DNA from 3 places in the Pseudomonas saudiphocaensis genome. Region 2 is predicted to be linked to each of the others. Evidence: predicted binding sites of a transcription regulator. Region 2 holds the regulator's gene; each other region holds the start of a gene.
The links. The regulator sigma-54, encoded in region 2, starts transcription at its own class of promoters, with help from an activator protein. The targets are predictions, from matches to a motif close to ANTGGCATNNANNTTGCTNT.
Positions count from the first base shown of each region.

Region 1: BN1079_RS00730 (flagellar basal body-associated FliL family protein) is a predicted target of sigma-54. The motif match lies at 2,152-2,171, and genes of this name have one in related genera.
Region 3: glnA (glutamate--ammonia ligase) is a predicted target of sigma-54. The motif match lies at 2,659-2,678, and genes of this name have one in related genera.

Region 1 covers NZ_CCSF01000001.1:142,513-147,100, reverse strand. The annotation lists gene fliO (flagellar biosynthetic protein FliO) at 1-76, opposite strand, end outside; gene fliN (flagellar motor switch protein FliN) at 78-554, opposite strand; gene fliM (flagellar motor switch protein FliM) at 589-1,560, opposite strand; gene BN1079_RS00730 (flagellar basal body-associated FliL family protein) at 1,572-2,105, opposite strand; gene BN1079_RS00725 (flagellar hook-length control protein FliK) at 2,312-3,532, opposite strand; gene BN1079_RS00720 (Hpt domain-containing protein) at 3,623-3,928, opposite strand; gene fliJ (flagellar export protein FliJ) at 4,103-4,555, opposite strand; gene fliI (flagellar protein export ATPase FliI) at 4,559-4,588, opposite strand, start outside.
Region 2 covers NZ_CCSF01000001.1:1,729,863-1,734,450, forward strand. The annotation lists gene lptB (LPS export ABC transporter ATP-binding protein) at 1-582, shown strand, start outside; gene BN1079_RS08060 (RNA polymerase factor sigma-54) at 994-2,502, shown strand; gene hpf (ribosome hibernation-promoting factor, HPF/YfiA family) at 2,599-2,907, shown strand; gene ptsN (PTS IIA-like nitrogen regulatory protein PtsN) at 2,911-3,375, shown strand; gene rapZ (RNase adapter RapZ) at 3,496-4,353, shown strand; gene BN1079_RS08080 (HPr family phosphocarrier protein) at 4,363-4,588, shown strand, end outside.
Region 3 covers NZ_CCSF01000001.1:2,601,873-2,606,460, reverse strand. The annotation lists gene BN1079_RS11965 (DUF4124 domain-containing protein) at 1-438, opposite strand, end outside; gene glnA (glutamate--ammonia ligase) at 1,156-2,562, opposite strand; gene thiI (tRNA uracil 4-sulfurtransferase ThiI) at 2,926-4,410, shown strand; gene typA (translational GTPase TypA) at 4,530-4,588, shown strand, end outside.

The DNA of each region.
Region 1 (4,588 bases), 1.6 Mb from region 2:
CACTCATATTCGCCGCGGGTTCGGCAGCCATGACTGGCATCGCCAGCAGCAACGCCGGCAAGAGTGTGATTCGCATGTCAGCGCAACTTCTTGATGCGTTCGCTCGGGCTGATCACATCAGTGAGACGGATCCCGAACTTCTCATTCACCACCACCACTTCACCGTGGGCAATCAGAGTGCCGTTGACCAGCACGTCCAGCGGCTCACCGGCCAGCCGGTCCAGTTCAACTACAGAGCCCTGGTTGAGCTGCAGCAGGTTGCGAATACTGATCTCGGTGCTGCCGACCTCCATGGAAATCGACACTGGAATATCCAGGATCACGTCCAGATTCGGACCATCGAGGCTGGGCGGAGTCGGGCTTGGCTTCGGGCTGCTGCCAAACTCTTCCAGCGGTGCACGCGGCATAGCCGCTGCCGCAGGCGCTGCTGCACTCTGGTTCAACAGCGCATCAATATCATCCTGTCCGGCATCGCCCGCTTCAGCCAGGGCCGAAGCCCATTCATCAGCCAGCGCCTGTTCGTCTGTACTTATCTGCTCGTGTTCGTCAGCCATTATTTGTCCTCGATGTAGTTGTCGGCAGGCCGGGTCAGCGTGAACGCACAGCCGGTTCCAGTACCTGCAGGGCCAGATTGCCCTTGTGCGCGCCGAGCTTGACCTTGAAGGCCGGCATGCCGTTGGCGCGCAGAATCATGTCTTCGGGCATTTCCACCGGGATAATGTCGCCCGGTTGCATGTTGAGGATGTCACGCAGCTTGAGCTGGCGTCGCACCACGGTGGCGCCGAGCGGAACGTTGACATCGAGCACATCCTCGCGCAGAGCCTTGGACCAACGTTCGTCCTGATCGCTGACGTCCGATTGGAAGCCGGCATCGAGCATCTCGCGGATCGGCTCAATCATTGAATACGGCATGGTTACGTGGAGATCGCCACCGCCGCTGTCCAGTTCGATATGGAATGTCGAAACGACAACTACCTCGCTGGGGCTGACGATGTTGGCCAGCGCCGGGTTCACTTCCGAATGCACGTATTCGAAATTGACGTCGAGCACCGCATGCCAGGCTTCTTTCAGATCGACAAACGCCTGCTCCAGCACCATGCGCACCACACGCAGTTCGGTCGGGGTGAATTCGCGGCCCTCGATCTTGGCATGACGACCATCGCCACCAAAGAAGTTGTCCACCAGCTTGAATACCAGCTTGGCGTCGAGAATGAACAGCGAGGTGCCGCGCAAAGGCTTGATCCGCACCAGGTTTAGGCTGGTCGGCACGTACAGCGAGTGGATGTACTCGCCGAACTTCATCACCTGCACGCCGCCCACGGAAACATCCGCCGAACGCCGCAGCAGGTTGAACATACTGATGCGTGTGTAGCGGGCGAAGCGCTCGTTGATCATTTCCAGCGTCGGCATACGGCCGCGGACGATGCGGTCCTGGCTGGTCAGGTCGTAGCTTTTGATGCTGCCCGGTTCCGCATCACCTTCGGTGTCGACCAGGCCATCATCGACCCCATGCAGGAGTGCGTCGATCTCGTCTTGTGAGAGCAGGTCTTGAACAGCCATCTGCCAGGCCCCTATTGAAGTACGAAGTTGGTGAACAGCACTTGCTCGATTGCCGGCTTGCCAATTTCCCGCTGCGCCAGCTCCTGAACGCTGGCAGTGGCCTGCTGGCGAAGCATCTCTTGCCCTACCGGCGTGGTCAGTGAAGCGAACTCCTGACTTGAGAAGAGCATGACCAGTTGATTGCGCAACAGGGGCATGTGTTCCTTCAGCGCGTCCAGCGCCGCCTGGTCACGAGACATCAGGGCCACGCTGACCTGCATGTAGCGCTGACGGCCGCCGGTGTTGCTGAAGTTGACCACGAACGCAGGCATCAGCGTTTCATAAACAGCTGCCTGACGCAGAGGTGCCCCCTGGGTATCGGCCGCCACATCAGCACTCTTCGATTCGCCCCTGCTCACGAAGTACAGGGTACTGCCCACTGACAGCCCGACAGCCAGCAACAGGCCGAGCACGACCAGAACGATCAGCTTGAGTTTGCGTTTGCCGTCTGCCGAAGCTGCAACCGCGGGACTCGCTATATCCGGAGGTCCCTGTGTTTTAGCCATGCCAAATATCCGTCATTACACGTGAATTCGCTTGTTAAAGGAGTTGGGAGCAACTGCTGTGCCAAAAGTATCGGACCGCGAAGAAAGACAGTAAACGACTGGCCCGCTCAGGCGCCCTGATGAACGCGGCGCATTATCCCCGGAAAAGAAAAGCCGGGCACCAATAGTGTTTCGGTGCCCGGCTTTTCTGGATTCGCGCCCTGTCGTCAGGCGTAGAAATCCACCAGCCCTCGCGCCTCTCCGGCCCGTCCGCCGCTGATTTCCAGCGCGCCCTGATGCACCTCGTCGTCATTCCCGGTCACCCCGGCGAGAGCACCGCGCCCATCACTCGACTCGGCATCCTTCTCGCCCTGCTGGCCCTGTGTCGACTGATCCGAAACGTTCACGTCCATGTTCATGCCCTGCTGGGCGAACATGTCGCGCAGTCGCTGCATCTGCCCTTCCAGCGTATCTCTAACACCCGCATGCGGACTAAGGAAGGTCACCTGACTATGTTCCTTGCTCATGTCGATGCGGATTTCCATACGGCCGAGTTCCGCCGGATCAAGTTGTATCTCTGCCGATTTTAGGTTCTGGCTCGACAGCCACATCACCCGGTCCACCACCGCCTCGCTCAGGTTTGCTTGCTGGAGGTTCAGAGGCTGCCCTGGAACCAACGCCGGACGTTGGGCCTGCAGGTTTTGCTGAGTAATGGCCTGCGTCAGGGCATTGAGCCGATCAGGCACGGCATCGACGGCACTGCTGCGGCCCTCCTTGGGCGAGATCGGCTGATCAAGCAGCTCAACAAAGTCCTCTTCAAGCGAAAACGTCTCGCCATCATCGCCAGCCATCTCGCTCGGCAGCAGCGAGGCAAGGTGAGCTTTGCCTTGCGCAAGTTCCTCGCCTTCAGCCAAGGCCTGTGCCGGCAGCATCTGTGCCTTCTGCGCGGACGCCTGGGTATCGAGCAGCGCGCGCTGAGCCAGCAACGGCTCCTCGGCCTCCAGCGCGACATCCGCTTCTGCCAGCGTTACCTGACCCTGTGGCAGTCCTGCCAGCAACTCACTGCCTGAGACTGGCAGTGAATCCGCAGCTTCGCTCTGCGCGCCCATGCCCATCAACAGCAAAGGATCGAGTTCGACTTCAGCCCCAGCCACATTTTCTTCCAGCGGCAAGTCATTGCCAGCCTCGCTCGGAGCCGGCGCCAGCGTGCCGCTTTTCTCGGCAGTCTCACTCGCTGCCCGGTCTTTGTCGGACTCGTTGCCGGTACCGGTTGCAGCGCTATCCCGACGCTCGACCGGCTTGCTCTGGCGCTCTTTGGCATAAACGTCAGCAAAGCTGGAAGCATCGTTGCGGCTGGCTTGCGAGCTATCCCTGGAGGAGCTGCTCGCAGGCTTGGCGACTGCAGCCGGCGCCTTGGTATTGAGCAATAGATCAGGAGAAACAACCATGAATAGTCCCGCTCGAAAATAATGACTTGTGTGGCCCTGATTGAATCTCAAGCAAACTGCGGGCCACCGAGATTGGAGCGCGGCGGTTAGTCAGCTGCCGCTGAACCGCTGACGCTCGGCCCGACAGAGAATCCGCACGATGGCGAACTCGCGTTCGACCAGCTCGATCAGCTTGCCCGCCCGCTCGAGCTGCCTGCTCTGCGCGGCCTCTTCCAGGGCGTGGCAATGCTCGGCCAACTGCGCTGCCCCCATGTTGCTGCAGCTGCCCTTGAAACTGTGCGCCGCTCGACGCAAAGATTCGGCTTCGCCTCGCTGGTACGTCGCCTGCAACAAGCGCAGCCTCTCTTCGGAATCGACCAGAAAGGCTTCCAACAATTGTGGATATTCAGCCTCCATCACCTGCTGGAGTGTCAGCAGGACACGAGGGTCCAAATGATCGGCCACAGCGCTGCTCCCGGTTGAAATGGTCAATCAAACCCAATCCGTCAAAATACTTGATCGACCTGTTTCGCAAACCGGCCAGGCCGCCAACTATTTGACCGCCTCCTCTCGCCCGTCGCGACCCGCCTTTCAATCCTGCTTGGGGCGACCCGCCAGACGCTGCGCAAACTCATCGAGCAGCTTCTGTTCACGCTTGTCAGCCGCCACTCGTGCTTCCTGCAAATAGCGCTCGACCAGCTTGCGCAAGCCGTCCAGCCGCGCACGACGCTGCTGCCATTGCTGGCGCAGCTTGTCCAGATTGGCCCGGTGCCAGTCCACGCTGCGCTGTTGCTGGCCGATGGCCGACTCGAGCTGCGACAGAAAGCGCTGATAGTTGACCAGCCACTGACCGGAAACACCCTGGCTTCCCTGCGTCATCCATTGCTGCTGGTAGTCGCCGAAATACTGGTGCAGCTCGCCCAGCTTGGCTTCCGCCTGGGTGAGCTGGGCCTGGCCCTGGCCGAACAGGCGTGCTGCCTCGCGTTCGGCACGCTCAGCCATATCGATCACCGGCGCCAGGCGGGCCGCACGACTCGCAGGCAAGGCTTAGCTGCCAGGCCGCGGATTGAACACGGT
Region 2 (4,588 bases):
ATCGTCGGCCTGGTGAAGGCCGACCAGGGGCGCGTCTTGATCGACGATCAGGACGTCACTCACCTGCCCATGCACGGCCGCGCGCGCGTTGGCATCGGCTACCTGCCCCAGGAAGCTTCGATCTTTCGCAAGCTGTCGGTCTCTGACAACATCATGGCCATCCTCGAAACCCGCAAGGACCTGGATCGCAATGGTCGCCAGCAAGCCCTGGAAGGCCTGCTGCAGGAGTTCCACATCAACCACATCCGCGACAGCCTCGGTATGAGCCTGTCCGGCGGTGAGCGGCGTCGTGTGGAGATCGCTCGCGCACTGGCCACTGCCCCGAAATTCATCTTGCTGGACGAACCCTTTGCCGGGGTAGACCCGATCTCGGTCGGCGACATCAAGCAGATCATTCACCACCTCAAGTCCAAGGGCATCGGCGTACTGATCACCGATCACAACGTGCGCGAAACACTCGACATCTGCGAAACCGCCTATATCGTCAACGACGGGCAGCTAATTGCCGAAGGCGACGCACAGACCATCCTCGACAACCAGCTGGTCAAGGAAGTCTATCTGGGTCACGAGTTCCGCCTGTAGCAAGCCTTTGAAACAACCTACGTTGGCAATACTTCGTAAAAAGCAGCTTCAGAAAGCCGCTTGCGGCTAACGCGCTTCAGCGCGGCCCGGAGGGCGAGCGAAGTGAGTAATGCTCATTTAGGAAACTAAACCCGTACGCGAGCCCGGTCCGTTCTTCGGCTTTTGACTCGCTGCACTTGCCCTTCGGGCCAGCCTTTGGCTGTTACTCCCGTTGGTCGTTGCGCCTCGTCTTGCCTGCCTCGCTTACGTTTTTTCAAAGACCTGTCTGCCTGCCGTCCTCGAATGGAGCAATTCAGGACTAGCCAACCGCTTCCTCTTCAGGCATATAATTTGCTTAAACCGGCGCAGCAGCGCCAGCGAAGTCGGAACAGGCGCAGTTGCGCCGGCAAACAAGGTTCGAAGTCCTCTGCAATGAAAGCATCGCTAGTCCTGAAGATGGGCCAGCAGCTGACGATGACACCCCAGCTGCAACAAGCCATACGACTGCTCCAGCTCTCGACCCTCGACCTCCAGCAGGAGATCCAGGAAGCGCTGGATTCAAATCCCATGCTCGAGCGCGAAGAAGACGGAGAAGACTTCGACAATCCGGATCCGATGGCCGAGTCTCTCGACCAGAAGATCGAGAACACTCCTAGCGAGAACAGCAGCCCGGACAGCCAGTACGAAGAGCCCGTCAACACGATGGAGAGTTTCGAGGAAGGCGACTGGGGCGAGCGCATTCCCAACGAATTGCCCGTAGACACCGCCTGGGAAGACATCTACCAGACCAGCGCCAGCAGCCTGCCCAGCAACGATGACGAGGAATGGGATTTCACCAGCCGCACATCATCGGGCGAGAGCCTGCAGTCGCACCTGCTCTGGCAGCTCAACCTGGCCCCCATGAGCGACACCGATCGCCTCATCGCCACCACCCTGATCGACTGCATCAACCCCCAGGGCTACCTGGATGAAAGCCTTGAAGAAGTGCTGGAGTCCTTCGACCCCGAGCTGGGAATCGAACTCGACGAAGTCGAAGTGGTACTGCGCCGCATCCAGCAGTTCGAGCCGGCAGGCATCGGCGCCCGTGACCTGCGTGAGTGTCTGCTGCTGCAATTGCGCCAACTGCCCGCAGATACCGCCTGGCTGAACGAAGCCACGCGTCTGGTCAGCGATCACCTGGGCATTCTCGGCAGCCGCGACTACAGCCTGCTGATGCGGCGCATGAAGCTCAAGGAAGACGAGCTACGCCAGATCGTTGACCTGATTCAGTCACTCAACCCCCGTCCCGGCTCGCAGATCGAAACGAGCGAGCCTGAATACATCGTTCCTGACGTGATCGTGCGCAAGGACAACAACCGCTGGCTGGTCGAGCTCAACCAGGACGCGATGCCGCGCCTGCGGGTGAACGCCCAGTACGCCAGCTTCGTCAAGCGCGCCGACTCCAGCGCTGACAACACTTTTATGCGCAACCAGCTGCAGGAGGCGCGCTGGTTCATCAAGAGCCTGCTCAGCCGCAACGAAACCCTAATGAAGGTAGCGACCCAGATCGTTGAGCATCAGCGCGGCTTTCTTGAGCACGGCGACGAGGCGATGAAACCGCTGGTGCTGCATGACATCGCAGAAGTGGTCGGCATGCATGAATCGACCATTTCCCGCGTGACCACGCAGAAATACATGCATACCCCCCGTGGCATCTATGAGCTGAAGTACTTTTTCTCCAGCCACGTCAGCACAGCCGAGGGTGGCGAGTGCTCATCCACCGCAATCCGCGCCATAATCAAGAAGCTGGTGGCAGCGGAAAACCCCAAAAAGCCATTGAGCGACAGCAAGATCGCTGGTCTACTTGAGGAGCAGGGCATTCAGGTGGCACGTCGCACCGTCGCCAAGTACCGGGAATCCCTGGGAATTGCACCCTCCAGCGAGCGCAAGCGATTGCTGTAATGCCAGCGTGTTGCAACAGCCGACATCCTGGCCGATTTCTTCTGGGGACGGGCTTCAGGGCTCGTTCATTCGCATGAGGCAAAAAGGAGAAGCAGTATGCAAGTCAAGATTACCGGCCTTCATCTGGAAGTAACCGAAGCACTGCGTATCTATGTCGAGGAGAAACTGAAACGTCTGGAAAGGCACTTCGATCGCATCATCGATATCCAGGTCACCCTGCAAGTCGAAAAACTGAAGCAGAAAGCCGAAGCCACCATGCACGTTGCCGGCCGCGAAGTGGTTGCTAATGCCGAACACGAAGATATGTATGCTGCGATCGACCTGCTTGCCGACAAACTCGATCGTCAGCTGATCAAGCACAAAGAAAAACAACTCGACCATACCCAAGGTACCGTGGCTCGCTGACCCATGATCCGACTTGAAAACATACTCACCCCCGGCCGTTCACTGGTGAACGTGCCGGGCGGTAGCAAAAAGCGCGTCCTGGAGCAGATTGCCAAGGTGATCGGCCAGGACCTTCCCGAACTCGACCCTCAAAGCATTTTCGAAAGCTTCGTGGCTCGCGAGAAGCTGGGTTCCACCGGCTTCGGCAACGGCATTGCCATCCCTCACTGCCGCATGCCCGGCTGCGAGGCACCGCTTAGTGCAGTATTGCGGCTCGACGCACCGGTGGACTTCGACGCCATTGACGGCGCTCCGGTCGACCTGCTGTTTGTACTGCTGGTACCGGAAGCGGCGACCGACGAACACCTTGAGCTGCTTCGACAGATTGCCAGCATGCTGGACCAGGAAGAGGTCCGTGACCGGCTGCGCGAGGTTACAACCGACCAGGAACTGTATCAGGCAGTGGTCGATATCCAGCACGGCCGTTAAACGGCCGGGCGTGCCCGCCAACAGGGAGCGAGACGTGTCCGCAATCAGTCCTTCACGCATTTCGCGCCCCTGCTGCCTGCAGCAGGGTTCTCAACTCCACGCGCCAGTTAGTTTGCGTCCATGCGCCTGATAATTGTCAGCGGGCGCTCTGGCTCGGGCAAAAGCACCGCCCTCGACGTTCTCGAAGACAGTGGCTTCTATTGCATTGATAACCTCCCAGCCGGGCTGCTGCCAGAGCTGGCTGAAAAGGCTCTGCTGCATACTGAGCTGCTGCAGCCGCTGGTGGCAGTCTCCATCGACGCACGCAACCTGCCGAGCCAGCTCAAGCGCTTCCCGGAGCTGCTCGAAGAGGCCCGTGCCCGGCATATCCAGTGTGACGTGCTCTATCTCGACGCCGCCGACGAGACGCTGCTCAAGCGCTTCTCGGAAACGCGCCGACGGCACCCGCTGACCAATGAAAACCGCTCTCTGGCCGAAGCCATACGTGATGAAGAAGAGCTGTTGGCGCCGATCATCGATCAGGCCGACCTGAAGATCGATACCACCAACCTCAACCTTTACCAGCTGCGCGACTCCCTGAAACTGCGCCTGCTGAACAAGCCTGAGCCAGGCACCGCCTTTTTGTTCGAGTCCTTCGGGTTCAAACGCGGCATGCCGGTGGATGCCGACCTGGTCTTCGACGTCCGTTGCCTGCCCAACCCCTATTGGCGGGCTGAGCTGCGCGACTTTTCCGGGCTCGATCAGCCGGTCATTGAGTACCTGGATACCCAAAACGACGTCCAGGAGATGTTTCAGGACATTCTCGGTTATCTGAGCAAATGGCTCCCCCGCTTCGCCGCCAGCAATCGCGCATACGTTACTGTCGCTATCGGCTGTACCGGCGGTCACCATCGCTCGGTGTACCTGGCAGAACGACTCTGCAACGCGCTACGTGAGCCCCTCAAGAACGTCCAGGTCCGCCATCGCGATCTGGTCTAGGAACCCTTCATGCCGTCCTGCGAAATCACCATCATCAACAAGCTGGGGCTGCATGCCCGCGCAGCTGCCAAGTTCGTTGGCGTGGCCAACCAGTTTCCCTGCGATATCCAGATAGGGCACGAGCCCAGCAGCCTGATCAACGGCAAGAGCATCATGGCCGTGATGATGCTCGCGGCCAGCAAGGGAACGACGCTGCATCTGCAAGCTAAAGGTGAGCAGGAGGATGAGGCCATCA
Region 3 (4,588 bases), 870 kb from region 2:
CTCGATTTCCAGGCGATGGGTGCCGCGATCGACGTTGTTCAGTTGCAACGAGGTGCTGGGACTGGCCGGGGCCTGTGGAATGCCATCAAGCAGGAAGCGCACCTGGTGGCCCTGTTGCAGGGGCGGGTCCAGCAGGGCAGTGACGGTAAAGGTGCCGTTGTTGGCGCGCAGGGCCTCGTCGTCAGGAATGCCGCCAATGCTCAGGCTTCGGTAAGGCTGGCGCTGTTCGTCCTGGCGATCGTCGGCCAGGGGTGGCGGCATGTCGGGGGTTTTGATGTTCACGGTATTGGCTGGCGGCAGCTTCACTTCATCGGCCACCACGCCGTCGGGCAGCTGGTTGGTGAATACCGTGTTGCCCTTGTCGTCGGTGTATTTGTAGATCTCGGCCGTGGCGCTGGTGGCGAGGATCATGAGCAGGCTGATCAATGCAGTGCGCATGGGAAGCTCCGCGTGGGAAGAAGGCTGAAGCCTTGCACCGCTTTGGCCGACAGGCAAGTTCGTTCGGCAGGATTTGCGAGCGGCGACAAGCTGCGGTGGCCAAGTAAGGTCCGTGGGCCTGCGGCCTGCATTCGCCGCAGCCCGCTGCACGCGCTTTTGGTGGGAGCGGGCCATGCCCGCGAAAGTACCACCCAGCCGAGGTAGCGGCCTCTATTCGAGCGCTACGGCTGCTTTGATTGAGGTCGCCCCGAAGGTTTTCATGGGGCGTAGGCTCTGGTTCGCAGGCATGGCCTGCTCCTACAGGGGTGAGTGCAACACTTTGCTTTTCAGTGGGAGCGGGCCATGCCCGCGAAATGCTACCCCGCTGAGGCTGCGGCCTCTATTCGAGCGCTACGGCTGCTTGGATTGAAGGCGCCCTGAAGGTTTTCATGGGGCGTAGGCTCTGGTTCGCAGGCATGGCCTGCTCCTACAGGGGTGAGTGCAACACTTTGCTTTTTCAGTGGGAGCGGGCCATGCCCGCGAAAGGCTACCCCGCGGAGGCTGCGGCTGTTATTCGAGCGCTACGGCTGCTTGGATTGAAGGCGCCCTGGTTTTCATGGGGGTAGGCTCTGGTTCGCAGGCATGGCCTGCTCCTACGGGGTGAGTGCGCCACTCCTGAAACCTGCCCAGAAACAACAAGGCCTCCCGAAGGAGGCCTTGTGTGATCAGGCAGCTAGATCAAACGCTGTAGTACAGCTCATATTCCAGCGGATGCACAAAGGTGCGCACCTTGATCTCTTCCTCGCGCTTGAGCTCCAGGAAGGCGTCGATGAAATCATCGCTGAATACGCCGCCCTTGGTCAGGAACGCGCGGCCTTCGTCCAGTGCTTCCAGTGCTTCCTTGAGGCTGCCGCAAACCTGCGGGATCAGCTTGCCTTCTTCCGGCGGCAGATCGTAGAGGTTCTTGTCGGCGGCATCGCCGGGGTGAATCTTGTTCTGGATGCCGTCGATACCGGCCATCAGCAGTGCAGCGAAGCACAGGTAGGGGTTGGCGGCCGGGTCCGGGAAGCGTGCTTCGATACGGCGGGCTTTCGGGCTCGACACGTAAGGAATGCGGATGGAGGCGGAGCGGTTGCGTGCCGAGTAGGCCAGCATCACAGGCGCTTCGAAGCCCGGGACCAGACGCTTGTAGGAGTTGGTCGACGGGTTGGTGAAGCCGTTCAGTGCCTTGCCGTGCTTGATGATGCCGCCGATGAAGTACAGGGCGGTTTCCGACAGGCCGGCATAGCCTTCGCCTGCGAAGGTGTTCTTGCCATCCTTGGAGATGGACATGTGCACGTGCATGCCGCTGCCGTTGTCGCCATACAGAGGCTTGGGCATGAAAGTCGCGGTCTTGCCATAGGCGTCGGCGACGTTGTGCACGCAGTACTTGAGGGTCTGAACTTCGTCAGCCTTTTTCACCAGGGTGTTGAACTTGACGCCGATTTCGTTCTGGCCGGCAGTTGCCACTTCGTGGTGGTGGACTTCAACAACCAGGCCCATTTCTTCCATGGCGTTGCACATGGCAGTACGGATTTCATGGTCGTGGTCGCACGGCGGAACCGGGAAATAGCCACCCTTGACAGCCGGGCGATGGCCCTTGTTGCCGCCTTCGACGTCGCCGTCGGTCATCCAGGAACCCTGCTCGGAGTAGATCTTGAACATCGAGCCGGAGATGTCGGACTTGAACTTCACCTGATCGAAGATGAAGAACTCAGGCTCCGGACCGACAAACACGGTGTCGCCGATGCCGGTGGACTTGAGGAATTCCTCGGCACGCTTGGCGATGGAGCGCGGGTCGCGGTCGTAGCCTTGCATGGTGCTCGGCTCGACGATATCGCAGACCAGAATCAGCGTCGGCTCCTCGGTGAACGGATCAAGCACGGCGGTTTCGTCGACCGGCATCAGGATCATGTCGGAGGCTTCAATCCCCTTCCAGCCCTGGATGGAAGAACCGTCGAACATCTTGCCGTGTTCGAAGAAGTCCTCATCCTCGGCGTCGCGTGCCGGAATGGTGACGTGATGCTGTTTGCCTTTGGTGTCTGTGAAGCGCAGATCAATCCACTTCACATCGTAATCTTTGATCAGTTGAAGCGACTTCGACATGGTGTTCTCCAAATAGTGGAAGCGCTGACAGGGGATGCTTCCGAAGCAGGGTGAAGCCGGGCGGCGATGTTCCGCCAAGGCGACCTGCCTCACAAGAGAGCAATTTGCGTGCCATCGCTCTTTTGCGGGCAGGGGAACCTTAGTCGGGGCGCTTTTCCGGGGCGCGACTTTTCGTATGACCGTCAAAGTCGATTTAATGCACCATAATAGTGCGCCGCTTCGGATTTTCGAGCGATTTAGGGGCAATTGACCGGTCGGCACGCTTTCCATGGCACAAGAGCAGAAAACTGCCTGAAAGTTGATCAGTTCCGGTATACTCCGCCCCCCTCTTTTTTTGCCATGCCGGCGCGTGTGCGCTTTCAAATGAAGCTGATCGTCAAGGTTTTCCCCGAAATCACCATCAAGAGCCCACCGGTGCGCAAGGGCTTCATTCGCCAGTTGGCGAAGAACATCCGCACCGTGTTGCGCGAGCTCGATCCCGACCTGCGGGTGGCCGGGGTGTGGGACAACATCGAGGTGGAAACCGATATCAGCGACGTGAAGGTGCTGCGCGAGATGATCGAGCGCCTGCGCTGCACGCCCGGTATCGGGCATTGTCTGGAAGTTCACGAATATCCGTTGGGCGATCTGGACGACATCTTCGAGAAGTGCAAGGCGCACTTTGCCGACCGCCTGCCCGGGAAGATCTTCGCAGTGCGCTGCAAGCGTGCAGGCAAGCATTCGTTCAGCTCGATGGACGTCGAACGCCTTGTCGGCAGCCGTTTGCGTGCGGAATGTGGTGCGGCGGGAATCTCCTTGAAAGCGCCCGAAATCGAAGTGCGCATGGAAATCCGCGACCAGCGCCTGTTCGTGGTGCATGCCCAGCATGACGGCATCGGCGGCTATCCGCTGGGTGCGCTGGAGCAGACCCTGGTGCTGATGTCGGGCGGGTTCGACTCCACCGTCGCCGCTTACCAGATGATGCGCCGCGGGCTGATGACGCATTTCTGCTTCTTCAACCTCGGCGGCCGCGCCCACGAGCTGGGCGTGATGGAAGTCGCCCATTATCTGTGGAAGAAATACGGCAGCTCCCATCGCGTGCTGTTTATCAGCGTGCCGTTCGAGGAAGTGGTTGGTGAGATCCTCGAAAAGGTCGACAACAGCCAGATGGGCGTAGTGCTCAAGCGCATGATGCTGCGCGCCTCCACGCAGATCGCCGAGCGCCTGCATATCGATGCGCTGGTCACCGGCGAGGCGATTTCGCAGGTTTCCAGCCAGACGCTGCCCAACCTCTCGGTGATCGACTCGGCCACCGACATGCTGGTGCTGCGCCCGCTGATCGCTGCGCACAAGCAGGACATCATCAATACCGCGTTCGAGATCGGCACGGCCGAGTTCGCCAAGAACATGCCCGAGTATTGCGGCGTGATCTCCAAGAACCCGACCACCAAGGCCAAGCGCTACCGCATCGAACACGAAGAAAAGCAGTTCGACATGAGCGTGCTGGAGCGCGCCCTGGAAAATGCCCGCCAGGTGCCCATCGATCAGGTGATCGACGAGCTGGGCGAGGATGTCCAGGTTGAACATGTGGCCGAGCCGACTGCCGGCCAGGTCATTCTCGACATTCGTCACCCGGACGAGGTCGAGGACGAACCCCTGCAACTAAGCGGCATCGAAGTGCAAACAATGCCTTTCTATGCCATCAACAATCGCTTCAAGGAACTGGATGTAAATCGCCAGTACCTGCTGTACTGCGATAAAGGTGTCATGAGCCGCCTGCATGCTCATCACCTGCTCTGTGAAGGGCATCAGAACGTACGGGTCTATCGACCTGCCAGGCTGAAGCCCGAAGCTGGAAGTTCGAAGTGAAGAGCCTCGGTCCTACCAGCCGCTTCGTCATCAGGCGCAAGCACCCCCCTGATCCGGCGGTGTGTGCTGCCTAGTTCTTCCAGCCGCCAGGCTTCCAGCTTCTTATCAGGTATCAAATAGTGATCGAAAATCTTCGCAACATCGCCATCATCGCCCACGTCGACCATGGCAAGACCAC